Regions from separate parts of the Rhodococcus sp. NPDC056743 genome, predicted to be linked through region 1. Evidence: riboswitches for the same ligand, from Rfam matches in the RefSeq annotation. Region 1 holds a riboswitch; the other holds the start of a gene.
The links. Region 1 has a riboswitch for S-adenosylmethionine ahead of ACFRFQ_RS02515 (putative leader peptide). Riboswitches for the same ligand answer to the same signal wherever they lie in the genome.

Region 1 (10,318 bases):
GCCTGCAGGAGAACTGGATGCCCCTGCGGGCTTCGGGGTACTTCGAATCGTCCGGAGATGTCGAATTGTTCACCGGTGTGCGAGAACTGGCCGACTTGCTGGTCGGTGGCAAAGATTCCGCGTTCACGGTCGACGAGTGGGCGGGTGACACTCCAACTGTCCCACAGTGTCCGCACTGCGTCGACCAATTCGTTGGCGCGCGCGTATCGCTGCGAGTGCTCCAGATATCCACCGCGGCGGAAGTTCTCACCGGTGAAGGCATCCGACGAGGTGACCAGGTTCCAGGCTGCTCGACCGTCCGAGAGGTGATCGAGGGTGGAGAACTGTTTTGCCAACTCGTAGGGTTCGTTGAACGTGGTGTTGATCGTTCCGGCCAGGCCGAGATGTGTTGTCACACCGGCAATCGCATTGAGAATGCTGAAGGTGTCCGGGCGGCCGACCACGTCGAGGTCGTGGATCTTGCCCTGGTGTTCGCGCAGCCGCAGTCCTTCGGCGAGGAAGAAGAAGTCGAACAATCCGCGTTCGGCGCTGCGTGCAAGGTGCTCGAACGAGCTGAACTCGATCTGACTCTTCGAGGCCGGATCGGCCCAGACGGTGGTGTTGTTCACGCCGGGAAAGTGAGCGCCCAGATGAACTTGCTTACGAATCTTGTTCTGTGTCATCGAAATTCCTGTTCTTCTCTGGCCGGCTATGCAAACTGGTTGACGGGCAACTCGAACCCCAACCGCTCTCGCAGGGTCGGAGCGAGGTTCGGCCGCGGATTGAAAGCCGGCAACACGGTGGTGACGATCTTCTGGACACCGGATGCCAATGCCAGGGGCCGCAGTACCACTCCGTCCAGACCGGCCGAACCACTGATCTCGCGAAGCAGCGTGGTCAACCCAGCGGCGTCGCCGCGATAGAACACCGAATGCGGCGTGTACGGCACTCCCGCCCACTCTTCGAGTTCGGCGAGCGCGTCGTCGGCCGCCGCGCGATCGGCACCGAGCAGGACGTCCACGTCGAGCAGAACGCGCACGGTGCGGCCGATCCTTGCGGCGTGCTCGTGGACCAGGCGGGCTGTTGCCTGCGCCTCACTCAGGTCGGCAGCGGAGATTCGGATGAGATCGGCACGCTCGGTTGCCAGCTCGCGCGCCTCGGGTCGACTCGCGTCCACCACGATCAACGGTTGCCCCTGCGGCGAACGCGGTGTGATGGACGGCCCCTTGACCGAGAAGTTCTTGCCTTCGAAATCTATGTAATGCAGCTTGTCCCGGTCGATGAAACGGCCGGTCGGCACATCTCTGATCTCGGCGTCGTCCTCCCAGCTGTCCCACAACCGGCTCACGACGGTGACAGCCTCCGATGCTTCCTCCCACAGGGACGGCCCACTCTGAACGGCCTTCCGGCCGAACAGCGCGCTCGCCTCGTCGGTATCCGACACCGCCACCTGCCACCCCGCGCGGCCCGAGGACGAGAAGTCGATGCTCGCGATCGCCTTCGAGATGTGGAACGGCTCGGTGTGAGTGACGGTCGCGGTGGGAACCAACCCGATCCGTGATGTCACCGCGCTCAATCGGGCTGCTGTCGCTACGGCTTCCAGACGGCCACGGGTTGCATGCTGTCCTTGGGTCTGCAGCGCAAACGAATCCGGGAAAAAGGCAAGGTCTACGCCTGCCCGGTCGGCCGCGGTCACCAGATCCACCCAGTACGACGAGGTGAACACTTCTTCGGCCCGCGAATCCTGACGGCGCCACGAATGGGGATGCACACCGGTACCCGCGAATTCGAGGCCGATGAGAAATGCTGGGGAATTATGCTCGGACATGTTCGGCCTTTCCTGCTGCGTGATCCCGCCCGGGGATGGCACCGAGCAGCGTTCGGGTGTAGTCGTGGCGGGGATTGTCGAATATCTCCGTGGTGGTGCCGATTTCGACCAGCTGACCGGATTGCATGACTCCGACGATGTCGCTGATCTGCCGCACTACCGCCAGATCGTGTGAGATGAAGAGGTACGTCAATCCGAGATCGCGCTGCAGATCGTCGAGGAGCGCGAGGATCTGCGCTTGCACCGAGACGTCGAGTGCGGATACCGGTTCGTCGAGTACGAGCAGATCCGGCTTCAGCGCGAGTGCACGTGCAATCGCCACTCGCTGCCGCTGTCCACCGGACAGTTCGGCGGGCTTGCGGCTACCGAATTGTCCGGGCAGAGCGACCTGATCGAGTAGTTCCGCGGCGCGGGCCTGCTGTTCGATTCGACTGCCGACCTTGAAGGCTCGCAACGGCTCCGCCACGATGTCGACGATCGAAAGCTTGGGGTCGAGGGACGCGTACGGGTTCTGGTAGACAAGCTGGATCTTGCGTCGCAGTTCACGGAGATCACCGCCCTTGACCCGCGTGATGTCCCGGCCGTCGAAGGTGATGGTGCCTGCATCCGCCTGTTCGAATCGCACGGCAATGCGCGCGGTCGTGGACTTCCCGGAACCGGACTCCCCCACCAGCGACACCGTCTGACCACGCGGTACGGTCAGCGAGACGTCGTTCACCGCGGTTATCGAACTCCCGCGGCCCACGTTGAAGCGCTTGGTGATTCCGGACAGCGTCAGTAGCGGCGTCGTATCCTGACGAACGGGGCGATCGACCGGTCCCGAAGAAAGGCTCGGCGCCGCGCTCAGCAACTTCCTCGTGTACTCGTGTTGTGGATTTTCCAAAATCTCTGCGGTACGGCCGGATTCGACAATCCGGCCACCCTGCATCACCAAAATCCGGTCCGCGCGGTCCGCGGCCACACCCAGGTCATGAGTGATGAGGAGAACTGCGGACCCGGATTCGGCAATCCGCTCGTCCAAGTGGTCGAGGATTCGTCGTTGCACAGTAACGTCCAGGGCGCTGGTGGGCTCGTCGGCAATGATCAGTGCCGGGTTTGCCACCAGCGCGATACCGATCAGAACTCGTTGCCGCATACCGCCGGAGAGCTCGTGTGGGTACTGCCGTGCCCGGATCTCCGGGCGATCGATTCCCGCGCGTTCGAGAACCTCGATGGCATCCAACCGCGCTTTCCGCCGGTCGGCCAGGCCGTGAATGCGAAGTACTTCTGCAACCTGATCCCCGATCCGGGTCACCGGGTTGAGCGACGTGGTGGGATCCTGCGGCACCAAACCGATACGCGCGCCACGGATTTTCTGCCACGCCCGATCCGAGTATTCGTCGATACGTTCGCCCTCGAACTCGACGCCGCCTCCGGTGACGTGGCCGCTACCCGAGAGAAGCCCGAGAATGGCGTGAGCTGTGGTGGACTTTCCTGATCCTGACTCACCCACCACCGCAACAACTTCACCGCGGCCGACCGTGAAGCTCACACCGGTGACGGCAGGGGTGTGTCCGTAGGAGATCTGCAGATCGGTGACGGAAAGCAACTGATCCTCAGTAGTACTCATCGCCGGTTGCTCCTTTCGATTTCGTGACCGATGCGATGCGCCGAGATGACGACGGCAACGATTGCCAGGCCGGGAAGTGTTGTCATCCACCAGGCATTAGCGAGGTAGTTCCGTCCCTCGGACACCAGCGATCCCCACTCCGGGGTGGGTGGTACCGCTCCGAAACCCAGGAAACTCAACGCGGACACCGCAAGTACTGCCTGACCGAACTCCACTGCCGACAGTGCGATCACGGGGGCGTAGGAGTTGGGCAGGATATGCCGGCGCAGAACCCCGAGCCACTGCACTCCCGAACCGAAAGCCGCCTCGACGTACTGGGCACTGCGCACCCGCATCACCTCCGCACGCATCACGCGGGCAAAGTTTGCAACCATTGCCACACCGACAGCGATCGCGACGTTGATGGTGCCGAAACCGAGTGCAGTGACCAGCGCCAGTGACAACAGCAAAGCGGGAATCGAGAGCAGAACGTCGACGATGCGCATCAGCACTGCGTCGACCACGCCACCGACAAATCCTGCAATCAGCCCGACCAACGATCCGACGACCAGCGCAATCCCCACCGCGACCAGCGTCGCCGTCAAGGACAACGCGGCGCCGTGCACGAACCGGGTGTAGAGGTCTCGCCCCAGATTGTCGGTTCCGAACCAGTGCGCCAGGCTCGGGCCCTGCAGTTTGTCCGCGGGGACGCCGGACAGCGGGTCGCCGCTGGCAAACACACCGGGCGCCACGGCAAAACCGATGGCCAGCAACACGATCAGCACCGGAATCACCAGACCCGGCTTGCGGATCAAGCTGATCACGGTGGACTTGCGGCCCGGAGCGACCGGTGTCTTCTCGTCGACGCTCGGATCGAGGAGCAGGGGTTCGATCAGTGTGTCAGACATGTGTCGGCTCCAGATCGGTCGAGCTTTCAGGGTTTGATTTCTCGGCGTTTGATTCTTCGGCGTTCGCTTTTTCGGTGACGGTCTTCTTCGCCTGGATGATGCGTGGATCGATCAGCGGGTAGAAGAGGTCGACCGCGAGGTTGACGAGCACGAACACCAAGGAGGCGAACACGACAACACCCTGAACCACCGGGATGTCCTGCGCCATCACCGAAGTCTGTGTCAAACGACCGACGCCGGCGCGGGAGAACACCGTCTCGACAACCACCGAACCGGCGAGCAATGTTCCGACCAGCACGCCGGCGATGGTGAATGCCGGGATGCTCGCGAGTCGCAACGCGTGACGGGTGTGAACCCGCCAACGGCTTGCCCCTTTTGCGTACGCAGTCTCAGCATGCGGTGAACGCAGCGTCGACTGCAGGCTGGTCGTGAGCACCTGAGCGATCACGGCACCCGTCGGGATGGCCAAGGTGATTGCCGGGAGAATCACTGTCGCGAAGCCCTTGTCACCGAACGCCGGGAAGATGTGCAACCGGAACGAGAAGAGCTGCAGGAGAATCAGTCCCACCCAGAAGGTAGGCACAGCCACTCCGAGTGGCGGCAGCGAGAACAACAGATTCGCGAGCCATCGCTTGCGGGTGTACGTCGCGAAGAAGGCAATCGTCACTCCGAACACCACGGAGAGAACCAGCCCGGTGACGGCCAGTACCAGCGTGCTCGGCAAGGCCGAGAAGATCGCATCGGTGACCGATTGGCCGGTCGCGATCGACGTACCGAAATCGCCGCGAAGTGCATTTGTCAGCGACGTCCAGTACTGCACCCACACCGACTGGTCCAAGCCGTATCGTGCCCGAAGCTGATCGAGCGCAGCTTGATCCACGGCAACACCCTGCCCCGACGATTCTGCCGCCATGCTGACCGGGTCACTGGGCAACAGAAAGAGAATCACGAACGAGATGGTGAAGGCCGCCCAGAGGACCAGTGCGGCTTGGCCCAGTCGGGTGAGTACGTATCGAGTCATGATTACTTACCCGACAACCATGCGTCGTAGAACTGCAGACGTGAGGACGCCTCGAAGTTCAGGTCCTGCACCGACGCTCCGGCTCCCACTGCCTGCGAGAGTTCGATGGTCGGAATCGACAGTCCACGGTCGATGATCAGTTCCTGCGCTTCACTGACCAATTCACCACGCGCAGCGGAGTCGGTTGTTGCCAACTGCTCCGTCAGGACCTTGTCGAGCTCCGGATCTGCGGCACGCTTGTTGAGATTTCGGCCCTCGACACCGAAGGTGGTCCGGAGGATATCCGCATCCGCGCGGGTGGCGTTGTAGTAGACGGCGTCGTAGTCACCCGAGTTCTGCTTCTCGGTCAGTTCCCCGTTGGACAGGAGGTTGAGTTTCAGGTCGACACCCACCTTCTTGAGCTGCTGCTGAACCAGCTCGAGGATTGCCTGGTTGCCGGCGAACACCGGACTGAAGGAAATCGCGAAAGTCAGCTTCTGGCCGTCCTTCTCACGTATTCCGTCGGAGCCGGTCTTCCACCCCGCTGCGTCGAGCAGCTTTCCGGCTTTGTCCGCGTCGTAGGTCACGACTCCGGACTGATCTGCGTAGAGCGGCGTGGTGTGCGCCAGCGGGCTCGTCGCGGGGAAGAAACTCGGATCCAGCACCGTGTCGACGAGTTCCTGCCGGTTGATGGCGGGGATGATCGCTTGTCGGACAGCCTGATCTGCGAGAACTCCGCGACTGACGTTGGGCTGGAAGAAGAACACGATTCCGGGATTCGGACGAGTCAGGACCCGCCCGCCTGCGGCTTCGATCTGGGGAGCGTCCTGCGTCAACGCGTCGCTGACCGCGTCGAGCTGGCCGGAAGCAACGCTGCCGGCCCGAACTCCGGACTCCGGAACGACGGTGAAGTCGACGCCGTCGAGGTATGCCTCACCCTGGTGCGCGGTTGCGTCCGACGCCCAGTTGTACCCGGTTCGCTTCTTGATCGAGACCGAGCGATCCTGCTGCCAATCGGAGTAGACAAACGGACCGGAACCGATCACGGCATTACCGGCGCAACGTTGCTCCGACGGCAGTGCCGTGGTGGAATCCGCCAGTATTCCGAGCTGCGGCGTCGAAGTTGCTTGCAGGAACTGCACATTGGGTCCCGAGAAGTTCACCTTTGCGGTGTGCTCGTCGATGACGTCGGTGCCGGTGTAGGTGGACAGATAACTCTTCGCCAGTGCGGCGTTGGGGCCCAGATCCTTGACGACATCGAAGTTCTTCTTGACCGAAGCCGCGGTGACCGGAGTGCCGTCGCTGAAGGTGACGTCGTCGCGCAGCTTGAATGTGAAGCTTGCGGCGTCGGGGCTGATGTCCCAGCTCTTGGCAAGCCACGGCGTGATCTCGCCGGACTCCACGTTCTGATCCGTCAGCGAATCCACCACGCTGCGAGTGACATACACGGTCTGATTCGTGCCCGCCTGAGCCGGGTCTGCGCAGGTAGGCGCCGTGGAGAGTCCGTAGCGGAGGGTTCCGCCCGACTGGGCGGGACCGGCGTCTGCACTGGTGTCACCGCTACTGGTGCTGCAACCGGCAAGTACGGTGCCGAGGACCGAAATAGCGCCGATACCGGCGACGACGGTGACACGTGAGCGTGCACCGATTGAGCGTGAAGACACCGAGAACTCCTAATGAGGCATGCGGAAAAGCGCGCCTGTCACCACCGGACAACGGGGTAACCAAGCACGAATCAGCTACGAAGAGAATAGAAAACAGGCTTACCCAACTGCGGGGGCCTCGAGATACTGACCAGGGTCACACTACGATGCGAACATCGCTGCCATGGTCAGTGAGTACAGAACGATCCTGCTGTGCGGCACAGGTCTACGTGACGGCGCGACCACGCGGTATCGAAACCGCCTTCAACTGCCTTCATTGCTGCATTCCTCCATCGATCCTGGCGGTAGCACCCTCACGCGATGACGCGAAGGGTTGCTGCGACTTCATTGAGCCAGGTCTCTCTGTCGCTCGAGATGGTCGTTCGCAAGTCTACGAGATGATCGCGAATTGTCAACTTGCTCACTAGGAATTGCAGCGTACGCCACATTTTCGGGAACTCCTCCGCGCTCATGCCGGCACTCTCCGGTCGTAGTCATGCCGAACGTGCAGCTTCTTGTCGAATGGGTGAATTCCCACCTCGAGAGGCGCAAGCGCGGTGTCGTACAGCGGCGTGTATCCACACGAGAGGTACAGGGCAACCGCTTCGGGTTGACGGGGACCGGTCGTGAGAAACACCCGCCGATAACCCCGAGCGGCGATCTCGGCCTCCAGTTCCCTGACGACAACCTTTCCGAGACCACGCTGACGGAAGGAGGCCGACGTCCAGATCCGCTTGAGTTCGGCAGTATCGGAATCGAATTGGCGGAACGCACCACCCGCGATCGGTTGATCCCCGAGAGTCAGAACCAGCAATGCACCTTGTGGCGGCGCAAACTCCTCGGCCGGATACGTTGTCAGGTCTTCGAACACCTCGTCACGAGTGCCGCCGTACCGTGAGCTGTACTCCACTGCCAATTCCTCGATGAGCGGAGCGGCCAGCGGATCGTCCTGCAAGACCGGCCGCACCTCTACGCCGCCGATTCCCGCAATCTCGATTGTCATGAGAGACGCACCCCCAACCGGAATTCCTGCGGTGACAAAGCCTTTCCTTCCACCAGATCGGCCACCAGCTCGCCGAGCGCCGGCCCGAATTTGAATCCGTGCCCGGAAAATCCCGCGGCGACAGTTACGGCGCCAACCCGGTCGATCACGAAATTACTGTCAGGGGTACTGGTGTACAGGCAGGTCAAGGACTCGACCTGCGCCGAATCGACACCGGGCAACCAGGCCTCGGCGTACTCGACCAGACGCTGCTCGCCGTCGGCATCAGGGATGTAGCTACGAGTCTGCGGAGTCACTTCCGGCCCCGTCGCATGCTCGCCGATCTTGATTCCGTCCTCTGATCCGAGTCCGTAGATTCCGGCGGTGCTCAGCTCCGCGCCGGGATGATGCACAAAGCTCGGCCACGCCGTTCCCGGATCGAGTGGCGCAAAGTGCGCCGGTTGTTCCTGCGTCGTACGCAGGGTCGGCAACACGACCTGGCCGCCGAGTTGGCTTCGGTCGATCAATTCCGCAGTCCAGGCGCCGGCTGCAACAACGACGTGCTGAGCTCTCAAAGTCCCGCTGTCCGTGATCACGTCGACGCCGTACGACGCCTCCGCGATTGTCAGCACGCGCGTGCCGTGGCGTACGTCGGCTCCCGCGAATCGTGAACCCGCTTCGAGCGCTACGACGGCACGATCCGCATGCAGCCTGCCCGCATCGGGGTGATGCAGAACTGTCGTGTCGAATCGCAAGCCCGGCCAGCGATCGGATGCCTCGGCGGGAGTGAGGATCTCACCCTTGATGCCCGCTTCGGCGAGCACCCGCGCCTTGGTGACCACAGCCTGCGGCAGGCCGTGATCGATGGCACCCGTCAACTCCAGGAAGCCGATGTCCGTCGTGGTTTCAAGCTCCCGCCACAGCGGGAGAGCCGATGCCGCCAACCCCGTGTACAGGTGATTGTCGTACGCCTGTCGGTAGATCCGGGAAGTGCCGTGCGACGCGCCGTGCTTGTGCCCTGGTGCGTACTGCTCGAGTTGGACGACGCGACGTCCGCGGGCGGCGAGCCGCCAGGCCGCTGAGGACCCGACCAGTCCGCCGCCGATGACGATTACATCGAGAATTTCACTCATCGACGTTGGCTCACTTGGTCTTCGGGAGTCCGGGCGGGTTGATCAGGGAGGTGTCGACGGCTTCGCCGGTGATGTTCCACCGCTCGAGAATCTGCTGGTACGTGCCGTTCTCGATCGCGTGGTTGATGGCGTCGTTGATTGCCTTGATCAGTCCGTTGTCCTTCTTCACCAACACGGCGATCTGCCCTTGCAAGGCGTCACCGGCCCCGGAGAACTCACCGACCACCTCGGTTTCACCCGACTGCTTGGCATGGAACTGCGACGACGGGTTCGGTCCGAAGTAAGCGTCGATCCGGCCGGACTGCAGGGGCAGGTAGTAGTCGGTGGTGTTCTGGTAGTAGGAGATGTCGGTGGGGGCCAGACCGGCGGCGACGTTCTGCTCGTTCCACTTGACCAGCAGCGCTTCCTGATTGGTGCCGGATCCCACCGCGATCTTCAGCCCGGCAATATCCTTGGGCTCCTTGATGGAGACCCCGGCACCCTTCTTGGCTTCGAACGCGAGGGTGTCGAGTCGGTAAGTGGCGAAGTCGTACTTCTCCTTACGTTCCTCTGTCACAGTCACATTGGAGATGAACGCGTCGGCTTCCCCGGAGTCGATCCGAACGAAGTTCTGTGCCCAGTCGGCTGTCTGCAGGTCCACCTTCAACCCGAGAACGTCGCCGATCAGGTAGGCGAAGTCGGTTTCGGAGCCGATGAGCGTCGTGTCGTCGTCGGCGTAGAAGCGAAGCGGCGGAGCGGAACCGGCGCTGCCGGTAACTCGCAGCGTGCCGCGGTCGCGGATTTCCTGGGGCACCTCGGCAGCGATGGAATCCACCTTGTCGGTGGTGATGCGATTCTGCTCCGCAGTGAGGTTGTAACCCGCGGCGGCGGTGACCTGGCTACCGTCGGACTCGGCGTCCGCGCTACTGCAGGCTGCGCTGAGCAGTCCGACTGTGGCGAGAGCCGAGATCAGGACAGTAACGCGGCGGGATCGGGAAAACATCAGTGTGTGCCTTTCGGAAATGTGTCTGTGACGCGTCAGAGGACGCGGGAGAGAAAAGCTTTGGTCCGTTCGTGAACCGGGTTGTCGATCACCTGCGACGGTGGGCCCTGCTCGACGATGACTCCGCCGTCCATGAAGACTGCGGTGTCCGCCACCTCCCGAGCGAATCCGACCTCGTGCGTGACGATCACCAAGGTGGCGCCGTCGCGGGCAAGCTGGGCAAGAACTTCGAGGACTTCACCGACCAATTCGGGATCGAGCGCCGACGTCGGTTC
Region 2 (10,318 bases), on a different contig from region 1:
GGTCAGTGCCTCCCCCGTCGGCAGGTAGAGACTTGCCACCGTGAGGTCGGCAAAATCCGCTTCGATGTAGCGTCCCGCGTCCTGAAATTCTTCGTCACCGAAACCGATGCGAACGGCGTCGGCTTCGACGCGGGACAGGACGGCGACGCCGTTGCGTCCCTTGGCCGACGGCTCAGCCGAAACGAGGAACCAACCGTTCGACAGCGCAGGTTCGAGAGTCTCGTGCAACTGCTTGTCGGATGCTCGGGTTTCCTGCAGACAGATGAAATCCGCGTCGGTCTTCTCGAGCCATTCGGTCATGCCCTTGCGGGCTGCGGCTCGAATGCCGTTGACGTTCACCGACGTGATCGTGTGAGGCGCGAGAATATGAGAGTCAGCTGTTTGTGGCACGGCAAGCACCGTAGCCGATGGTGCCGACGTGTTCTCAGTTCGCGGCTCTACGCTGCAGGATCACTGCAACCACCAGGACGCCGAGGCCGGCGACGGCAAGGAGTGAGCCGACCGCAGCGGGCGCGGTGTAACCGAAGCCTGCGGCGATCACCACTCCACCGATCCAGGCTCCGAACGCATTCGCGATGTTGAGGGCGGCGTGATTGAGCGACGCGGCGAGGGTCTGGGCGTCCTCGGCCACGTCCATCAACCGGGTCTGAAGCCCCGGAACCATGGACGCGCCGGCCAAACCGATGAGGAAGACGAAGAGCAACGCCGTGTACGGGTTACGAACGGCGAGCACAAAGACCGCAAGGATGATCGCAAGCGACGCCATCGACGCGAACAGGCCCTTCATGAGCGCCCGATCCGCGAGAAAGCCACCGACGAAGTTGCCGGCCACCATGCCGAGGCCGTAGAGCATGAGCGCCAACGGAACAAACGACGCACCCAAGCCGGACACGTCCGTGAGCGTCGTGCTGATGTAGGTGTAAACGGCAAACATGCCACCGAATCCGACCATGCCCACTATCAGGGTCATCCACACCTGGATGCGGCCCAATGCCTTGAGTTCGGTGATCGGGTTGGTGATCGGCATAGCGTCGAGGCGCGGGATCCAGACAAGCAGCGACACCACAGTTGCGACACCGATCACCGCGACCAGCGCGAAGGCACTGCGCCAGCCCACGGTTTGCCCGAGCCACGCGGCCGCCGGCACACCGACGACATTGGCGACGGAGAGACCCATCATCACCATGGCAACAGCTTTGGCACGCTTACCCGGTTCGGCCAGGTGCGCCGCAACCAGGGCGGCAACACCGAAGTACGCACCGTGCGGCAACCCCGCGACGAATCGGGCGAGCATCAGCGTCGTGTACGACGGCGCGAACACCGACGCGGCATTGCCCACGGTGAACGCAATCATGAGAGCGATCAAGAGTGTGCGGCGCGGGATCCGAGCAGTCAGGGCCGCGATGAGCGGCGCACCCACGACAACGCCGAGCGCATACGCGGAGATGACGTGACCGGCGGTGGGCTCGGACACACCCAACCCGGTTGCCATCTCCGGTAGGAGACCCATCGCCACGAACTCGGTGGTGCCGATACCGAACCCGCCGAGCGCCAACGCGAGCATCGCCGGACCCCTGGTAGAACGGGCCCTGGATGTCGGGGCATCGAGGTGGGAAAGGGTTGACGACGTCACTGGTCAATTGTTGTCGCAGACTTGGTTGAACTTCCAAGTGAGAGCCGGTGAGTTCGCTCACGTGAGACCACGGACACACATGGGACGCCCGGAGTGCCCGGGCGTCCCATGTGAAAAGTGAAGCTGTGAAACTACTTCGCGGCCATGGCCTTCTGCAGGTTCACATCGAGCGCACCGAGGAATTCTTCGGTGGTCAGGTAACCCTGGTCGCCGCCGACCAGCATCGAGAGGTCCTTGGTCATCTGGCCGCTTTCGACGGTCTTGATGACAACGTCTTCGAGCTGCTGCGCGAAGCCGATGACCTCAGGGGTGCCGTCGAGCTTGCCACGGTGCTCGAGCCCACGGGTCCACGCGAAGATGGACGCGATCGGGTTGGTCGAGGTGGGCTTGCCCTGCTGGTGCTGACGGTAGTGACGCGTGACGGTGCCGTGAGCAGCCTCTGCCTCACAGGTCTTTCCGTCCGGTGTCAGCAGAACCGACGTCATGAGGCCGAGCGAGCCGAAGCCCTGAGCCACGGTGTCGGACTGGACGTCGCCGTCGTAGTTCTTGCATGCCCAGACGTAGCCGCCCTCCCACTTGAGTGCGGAAGCGACCATGTCGTCGATGAGGCGGTGCTCGTAGGTCAGACCTGCGGCATCGAACTCAGCCTTGAACTCGGTCTCGTAGACGTGCTGGAAGATGTCCTTGAAGGCACCGTCGTACGCCTTGAGAATGGTGTTCTTGGTGGACAGGTACACCGGGTAGTTCTGCTGCAGACCATAGGTGAGCGACGCGCGAGCGAAGTCACGAATGGAATCGTTGAAGTTGTACTGCCCCTGGACGATGCCGCCGTTCTCGGGGAAGTTGACCAGTTCGTGCTCGATCGGTGCGCTTCCGTCCTCAGGCGTGTAGGTGATCATCACCTTGCCGGGGCCGGGGACCTTGAAGTCTGTGGCGCGGTACTGGTCACCGAATGCGTGACGGCCGATGATGATCGGCTTGGTCCAGCCCGGGACGAGTCGCGGAACGTTCGAGATGATGATCGGTGCACGGAAGATCGTGCCGCCGAGAATGTTGCGGATCGTTCCGTTGGGGGAACGCCACATCTTCTTGAGACCGAATTCCTCGACACGAGCCTCATCCGGCGTGATGGTGGCGCACTTGACGCCCACGCCGTGCTTCTGGATCGCGTGTGCGGCGTCGATGGTGACCTGGTCATCCGTCTCGTCGCGGTACTCGATACCGAGGTCGTAGTACTCGAGGTTCACATCGAGGTACGGGTGGATCAACTTGTCTTTGATGAACTGCCAGATAATGCGTGTCATCTCGTCGCCGTCGAGTTCGACGACGGTGCCCTCAACCTTTATTTTGGACATGGGTGCTTCGCGTCCTCCTAGGAAGTTTCCCCTGGTTACACGGTTGCGGTCACACTTTGTGAGTGGGTCCGCGAACGGTTCGATTATCAAACCTAGACTGTGTGGACTGATCCCGGGAGATGAGTCCCAAACAAGACAAGCGTACTGCTAACCCTCGGGACCGCAACCGGCAGCCCCTCCTCCAAGTCACTACCGGCCGGTAACTTTTGCCTGCTAGTGGGCGCGCTCGCGTCGAATGGCGACTGGTGACACCGCACACTTCGACCCGCGTCATGCGTCGGCTTCACTCCCGGTAGAATTCAGCTCGGTCATGAGTACCAGCGTCAAGCCCCGGCTCGCTGGACGGCAACCCTCCAACCGCGGTGGGGTGCCCCGGGTGATGACCAGGTCGCCTCGAGGTGAAACTGCGCAGTTGCAGCTTCACCGGATTTCCAGGCGACAAGCGCGGGTCCGACAGGGACGGACCCCAGACCGGGCCGAGCCCCACGGAGGTTTTTCAGTATGTGTCGCACTTGTAGATAGACCCCAGCACGGGGCGGCGATCATTCGCCCCCGTCCGACAGCTATCCGTCAGACCACTGGAGTACACAAATCATGACCGACATCTCAGCTAACTGGTCCTTCGAGACCAAGCAGGTCCACGCCGGACAAACCGCAGACACCGCGACCAACGCACGCGCTCTGCCGATCTACCAGACAACCAGCTACGTCTTCGACAACACCGATCACGCTGCCGCGCTGTTCGGCCTGGCCGAGCCGGGCAACATCTACACGCGCATCATGAATCCGACGCAGGATGCCGTCGAGCAGCGCATCGCTGCACTCGAAGGTGGAGTCGCTGCACTCCTGCTGTCGTCGGGTCAGGCCGCCGAGACCCTCGCGATCCTGAACCTCGCCGAAGCCGGAGACCACATCGTCGCCTCGCCCTACCTCTACGGCGGCACCTACAACCTCCTGCATTACACGCTTCGCAAGCTCGGCATCGAAACCACCTTCGTCGAGGATCCGGACAACCTCGACCAGTGGGCAGCTGCCGTCCGCCCCAACACCAAAGCCTTCTTCGGCGAGACCATCGCCAACCCCAAGAACCACATCCTCGACATCCCCGGCATCAGCGCCCTCGCCCACGAGAACGGAATACCGCTGATCGTCGACAACACCGTCGCCACCCCCTACCTGCTCCGCCCTCTCGAACACGGCGCAGATATCGTCCTGCACTCCGCCACCAAATACCTCGGCGGGCACGGCACCGCTATCGCCGGCGTCATCGTCGACGGCGGAAGCTTCGACTGGACCCAGGGACGCCACACCAACTTCACCACCCCCGACCCGAGCTACAACGGCGTCACCTTCGCCGACCTCGGCGCGCCCGCCTACGCACTCAAAGCCCGCGTACAGCTCCTGCGCGACCTCGGCTCCGCCGTCGCGCCGTTCAACGCGTTCCTCATCGCCCAAGGCATCGAAACCTTGAGCCTGCGCATCGAACGCCACGTCGCCAACGCCAAGCAGGTGGCCGAATTCCTCGAAGGCCATCCCGCCGTGGCCTCCGTCTCCTACGCGGGACTCCCCTCCTCACCGTGGTACGAACGCGGAAAGCAACTGACCCCCAAGGGAACCGGCGCCATCGTCACCTTCGAGCTGCCCGGCGGTGTCGACGCAGGCAAGAAGTTCGTCAACGCCCTTACCCTGCACAGCCACGTCGCCAACATCGGTGACGTCCGCTCCCTCGTCATCCACCCCGCCTCCACCACCCACGCCCAACTCACTCCCGCGGAACAGCTCGCGGCCGGAGTCACGCCCGGACTCGTCCGCCTCGCCGTCGGAATCGAAGGCATCACCGATATCCTCGCCGACCTCGAAACCGGCCTCACCGCGGCGGCGGCATCTTGACCGTCAACGAAGCCCAGACAAAGGTCGCCGATATCCTGCCGCCGCCGGACGGCCGGGTCGGAACCGTCGACATCGGCTCACTCCAGCTCGAGAACGGCGCAGTGCTGCCGTCGGTATCGCTTGCGGTTCAACGGTGGGGCGAGCTGTCTCCGAACCGCGACAACGTCGTTCTGGTGGAGCATGCACTGACCGGAGACTCACACGTCACCGGCCCGGCATCAGACACCCAGCCCTCCCCCGGTTGGTGGAACGGGATGGTGGGCCCCGGCGAACCTGTCGACACCGGCGAATGGTGCGTCATTGCAACCAATGTTCTGGGCGGTTGTCGTGGTACCACCGGTCCGAGTTCGCTTGCCGAGGACGGCAAGCCGTGGGGTAGCCGGTTTCCGGGCATCTCCATTCGCGATCAGGTCGCAGCCGAAAAGAAGCTGATCGACCTGCTTGGTATCGATCGGCTTGCTTCAGTGGTCGGCGGCTCCATGGGCGGCATGCGGACCCTCGAATGGGCTGTGTCGTATCCGGAGAATCTGAACTCCGCACTGGTCTTGGCCACAGGTTCACGCGCCACCGCCGATCAAATCGGTACACAGACAACACAAATCGCCGCCATCATGTCCGACCCCGATTGGCAGGGCGGCAATTATCACGGGACCGGACGCACTCCCCGCGCCGGACTCGGGATCGCCAGGCGCATCGCGCACCTCACCTACCGCGCCGAAACGGAACTCGACACCCGTTTCGAGAACACCGCCCAGGGGCATGAAAACCCCTGGAACGGTGGACGATACGCGGTTCAGAGCTACCTCGAACATCAGGCCGACAAACTCGTGTCGCGTTTCGATCCCAGCACCTACGTGTTGTTGACCGAGGCCATGAACCGTCATGACATCGGCCGCGGACGCGGTGGAGTCGCAGCGGCATTGGCGTCGATCACGGTCCCGGTAGTCGTCGGCGGAGTCGATTCCGATCGTCTTTACCCGCTACGTCTGCAGGAAGAGATCGCGGCCGGAATCCCGACGTGCGCCGGCCTCGAAATCCTGAATTCCAAGGACGGGCACGACGGTTTCCTCACCGAAGCCGACGCCGTGGCAAAATTGCTGCGCCGGACAATGGAGTTGGCCCGCACGGCTCGTTGAGCACTCAGCTACCGGTCACGCTTCCCAGTGATCCGGTCGACGGTCGGGACACCGCCTAGTTGCCCGTTCTCGTTGTTGCCCCACGCAGTGATCGTTCCGTCGGCAGACAACGCCACCGAATGATGATCACCGGCAGCAAGTGCGGAGTAGATCCCCCGAACCGGGACGCCGTCGCGCTGATTGTCGTCGGCCCCGCCCCACATGGTGACGGCACCAGCATGTGCAACGGGAACACCGACCGGCGCGGTGACTATCACGGCCGATGTATGAAATGTTCGGTTCTCCGACAGAGCGTGGCCCTCAGTCACCGATCACGGCTACCATCGACGCTCGTGACTCAACCGTGCCCGGATCGACTGCAGGCGACCTACCTTCCCGAAAATATGGCGTTCGGGTTCTGGGGTGTGCCGGATACGGCCGGGCATCTCGCGGAGTTGGGGCTCCCGATCGGCAGTGCCGCCGTCGCCCGAATGGCAGTACCGGTCGACGGCGTCATCACGCCCGTAGACATCGACATTCAAATCGTCGAATTCACCGAAGCGGTAACGGCATTGCAGGCTGTGAACGCAGATCAACCCGGCATCGGAGAATCGGTGCGCGCCTGGAAGCGAGTGATCGAGAACAGCGAACCCGGCGCCATGCCACCTGCCGGACACGCCGCTCTCTACCGCGACGACACGGTCATCCGAAGTGCCGCCGCGTCGGTACAGCGCTTCACCCACGCGCAGACTTTGGTGGACACACTCGATCGTGCGCAGGTTCAGGCGACTTTGCGCCCGTACCAGATTCAAGGCGTGGAATGGTTGACGTCGCTGGCCGATACCGGTGGCGGCATCCTTGCCGACGAGATGGGTCTGGGTAAGACACTGCAAGCCATTTCGATGATCGCAATCAGAGCCGACGACGGTCCTCATCTTGTCGTGTGCCCGACGTCCGTTATCGGAAACTGGCGGCGCGAAATCTGCCGGTTCGCGCCACACCTGAACCTGCACGTGCACCATGGGTCCGGCCGCGCTCTTCTTGCCGAACCGGCGGCAGGCACCGTGGTGCTCACCAGCTACAGCGTCTTACGCTCGGATACAGACGAATTGGAGAGCGTGCCGTGGGCGTCGGCTGTCTTCGACGAGGCGCAGCAGATCAAGAATCCGTCTTCGCTGGCTGCCAAGGCAGCCATGCGGCTCAATGCCACCGTCAAGGTTGCGATGACCGGCACACCGGTCGAGAACCGCCTCGAAGAGTTGTGGAGTTTGTTTCACGTCGCCAATCCCGCGGTATTGGGAACGCGGGCACGCTTCCGGCAGCGTTTTGCCGTCCCGATCGAATCCGGCCGCTCGGCGTCCGCGGCAACGAGGTTGGCAACGATCATCGACCCCTACGTCCTGCGCCGCACCAAAGATACTGTTGCCAAGGATCTTCCGCCGAAACAGTTCTCCACCGTCGAGTGCACACTCACGTCGGAGCAGGCGCGTATCTACCGGGCAGCGGTCTCCGACGCGTTCGATACCGGATTGGGCACCGGCATTGCCCGACGCGGCAACGTCCTTGCACTCCTCACCACTCTCAAACAGGTATGCAATCATCCCGCTCAAGTCACCGGCGACAGCGAGGATCTGCGTGGCCGTTCCGGAAAGTTCGATCGCGCAACCGAAATGCTCGCCGAGATAGTCGACGACGGTGATCGGGCCCTGGTGTTCACGCAGTACCGAACGATGGGCGAACTGCTGTCGAAGCACCTCACGGCCGAGCTGGGCATCGCAGACGTTCCGTTCCTCCACGGCGGTCTGAATGTTGCCAGTCGCGACGCCATGGTCGACGCCTTCCAAACCGACGGCGCATCATCGCCCGTTCTCATTCTGAGCCTGCGCGCGGCCGGGTTCGGGCTCAATCTCACCCGCGCCAGTCACGTCGTTCACTACGACAGGTGGTGGAACCCTGCCGTCGAAGACCAAGCCACCGATCGGGCCCATCGAATCGGTCAGCAGCGCACAGTCAACGTCCACACCCTGGTCACCGGAGGAACCGTCGAAGATCACATCGCCGCCATGCACGAATCCAAAAGAGCTGTAGCCGAATCCATTTCCGGAAACTCCGAAGGAGCGCTCGCAGATCTTCCCGACAGCGAACTGCGTGAATTGCTCGAACTCGACGGTGCGGTGATCATCTGATGGCTGCAGAATTCGGAGTGACCGCATGGGGTCGCGTGTGGTTGCGGACGATCGAGCAAACATCGACGTCCGGACGCAACCCCTCCCTGCCCACCGCACGCACATTGGCCCGAGGCGGCGGTGTGACCTTCACGGATATTTCTGCGGGCACGCTTGCCGCGCAGGTCACCGCGAAGGGAAAGACGTCGACTGTTGTTGTCAGCGTGCCACTCTGGGACAAAAAACAATCCGATATCGTTGCTCGGCTGATTCGAGCGAGTGGCACCACGAACCGATCCGTATCGACCGGAGAACTACCGGACAGTGTCGTCGCGGATCTACGGGCACGCGATATCACTGTGGCCGTGGATCTTTCCGAATGCAGCGCCACGTGTGACTGTTCGAGTCGGCGCACCCCGTGCGTCCATCATCTTGCTGCGATCTACGCACTGTCCGGCCGGATCGACGAAGAACCTGCACTTGCCGTCACGCTGCGAACAAAGCAGGGACGAAAGCGGAACTCGACCACAAAGAAGGAACGCGGAGAGTGGATTCCGTTGCGCGAGATAGACGTCGCGACGTTCTACAGCTGACTCTCAGTCGGTGCCGAGTGGATCGATGGTGAGGGCAAGAGTCACGATCAACGCACCCATGACGCCCATCGCCGCGGTATCGAACTTCTTACCTCGCACCGCGAGCAGTCCCACTCGATTCTCCGGGAAACACCAACGGGCAGCCGCGCCGATAATGACCGCCACCCCCAAGACCAGCGAACCGCGACGCCACCGGTCGGCCAGGACAAGAACAACCGCGGCCGCAATCACGGCAAGAACCGTGATCATCGGCAGATTCTTCTTCACGAGGCCAACCGGTGAGGTCATCGGCGTCAGACTCCGGCCAGAACTCGCTCGGCCCGCTCCACCACGTTGGTGATCAGGAACGCACGGGTCAGCGGACCCACTCCACCGGGGTTGGGCGAGACGAACCCCGCAACGTCGTTGACGTCGGCAGCTACATCGCCGCGCAAACCGTCGTCGGTGCGGCTGACTCCCACGTCGAGCACAGCCGCGCCCGGCTTGACCATGTCGGCGGTGATGAGACCGGGAACGCCCGCGGCTGCAACGATGATGTCTGCGCGACGAACTTCGGCAGCCAGGTCGCGGGTACCGGTGTGGCACAGCGTGACGGTGGCGTTCTCGCTACGACGCGTCAGCAGCAGTCCGATGGGGCGACCGACGGTGACGCCGCGGCCGACAACAACGACGTGAGCGCCGGCGATCGGCACCTCGTAGCGGCGGAGCAGGTGCAGGATTCCGCGCGGCGTGCACGGCAGCGGGGCTTCCTTGCCGAGTACCAGACGGCCGAGGTTCACCGGATGCAGGCCGTCGGCGTCCTTGTCGGGATCGATGCGCTCGAGCGCTGCGTTCTCGTCGAGGTGCTTGGGCAGCGGCAACTGCACGATGTATCCGGTGCACTCGGGGTTGGCGTTGAGTTCGTCGATGGTGGCGTTGAGCTGCTCTTGCGTGATGTCGGCCGGCAGGTCGCGGCGCAGGGAGTTGATGCCGACCTTGGCGCAGTCGTTGTGCTTGCCCCGCACGTAAGCCGCGGATCCCGGGTCGTCACCGACGAGAATGGTGCCAAGTCCGGGCGTGATACCCGCTGCCTTCAGCGCGTTCACCCGCACCTTCAGGTCTTCGAAGATTTCGTCGCGGGTAGCTTTGCCGTCCAGGATCGTTGCAGTCACGGCGACCATTGTTCCAGGTTAGGGTCGATGCGTGACAACGGCTCCGGAACTACGCGGCCCGAGGGTGGTTCTCACGCCCGTCGCCGCCGATGATCACGCCCGTTTGCGGGCCATCCATCTGCATCCCGACGTGCGTGAGTGGTGGCAGAATCCGGCCGACGACTGGCCTGCCGCTCCGGAATCCGGCACCACTCGCTACAGCATTTTCCACGACGGCACCCTGATCGGATTCATCCAGTGGTATGCCGACGAGGACAACCCCGACTTCCGCCATGCCGGGCTCGATCTTTTTCTCGATCCGGCTGCCCACGGACGCGGATTCGGCCGCGAGTCGATACGCGTTCTGTGTGTGCACCTGATCGACGATCTGAAGTTTCACCGATTGATCATCGATCCGGAAGTGGAGAACACCGTGG

Region 2: it holds a riboswitch for S-adenosylmethionine, as region 1 does, so the genes downstream of both, ACFRFQ_RS15940 (bifunctional o-acetylhomoserine/o-acetylserine sulfhydrylase) here and ACFRFQ_RS02515 (putative leader peptide) in region 1, are expected to answer to the same signal.

Annotation. Positions count from the first base shown of each region.
Region 1 covers NZ_JBHTZI010000001.1:579,395-589,712, reverse strand. Annotated here, with positions in the region: gene ACFRFQ_RS02545 (NtaA/DmoA family FMN-dependent monooxygenase) at 1-662, opposite strand, end outside; gene ACFRFQ_RS02540 (LLM class flavin-dependent oxidoreductase) at 689-1,807, opposite strand; gene ACFRFQ_RS02535 (dipeptide ABC transporter ATP-binding protein) at 1,794-3,416, opposite strand; gene ACFRFQ_RS02530 (ABC transporter permease) at 3,413-4,303, opposite strand; gene ACFRFQ_RS02525 (ABC transporter permease) at 4,296-5,324, opposite strand; gene ACFRFQ_RS02520 (ABC transporter substrate-binding protein) at 5,327-6,967, opposite strand; gene ACFRFQ_RS02515 (putative leader peptide) at 7,135-7,224, opposite strand; SAM riboswitch class I at 7,234-7,328, opposite strand; gene ACFRFQ_RS02510 (GNAT family N-acetyltransferase) at 7,416-7,949, opposite strand; gene ACFRFQ_RS02505 (FAD-dependent oxidoreductase) at 7,946-9,061, opposite strand; gene ACFRFQ_RS02500 (ABC transporter substrate-binding protein) at 9,072-10,043, opposite strand; gene ACFRFQ_RS02495 (amino acid ABC transporter ATP-binding protein) at 10,079-10,318, opposite strand, start outside.
Region 2 covers NZ_JBHTZI010000006.1:311,912-322,229, forward strand. Annotated here, with positions in the region: gene ACFRFQ_RS15925 (exodeoxyribonuclease III) at 1-399, opposite strand, end outside; gene ACFRFQ_RS15930 (MFS transporter) at 425-1,564, opposite strand; gene ACFRFQ_RS15935 (NADP-dependent isocitrate dehydrogenase) at 1,765-2,988, opposite strand; SAM riboswitch class IV at 3,295-3,439, shown strand; gene ACFRFQ_RS15940 (bifunctional o-acetylhomoserine/o-acetylserine sulfhydrylase) at 3,583-4,878, shown strand; gene ACFRFQ_RS15945 (homoserine O-acetyltransferase) at 4,911-6,014, shown strand; gene ACFRFQ_RS15950 (hypothetical protein) at 6,023-6,322, opposite strand; gene ACFRFQ_RS15955 (DEAD/DEAH box helicase) at 6,347-8,179, shown strand; gene ACFRFQ_RS15960 (hypothetical protein) at 8,179-8,751, shown strand; gene ACFRFQ_RS15965 (DUF3017 domain-containing protein) at 8,755-9,039, opposite strand; gene ACFRFQ_RS15970 (bifunctional methylenetetrahydrofolate dehydrogenase/methenyltetrahydrofolate cyclohydrolase) at 9,045-9,902, opposite strand; gene ACFRFQ_RS15975 (GNAT family N-acetyltransferase) at 9,967-10,318, shown strand, end outside.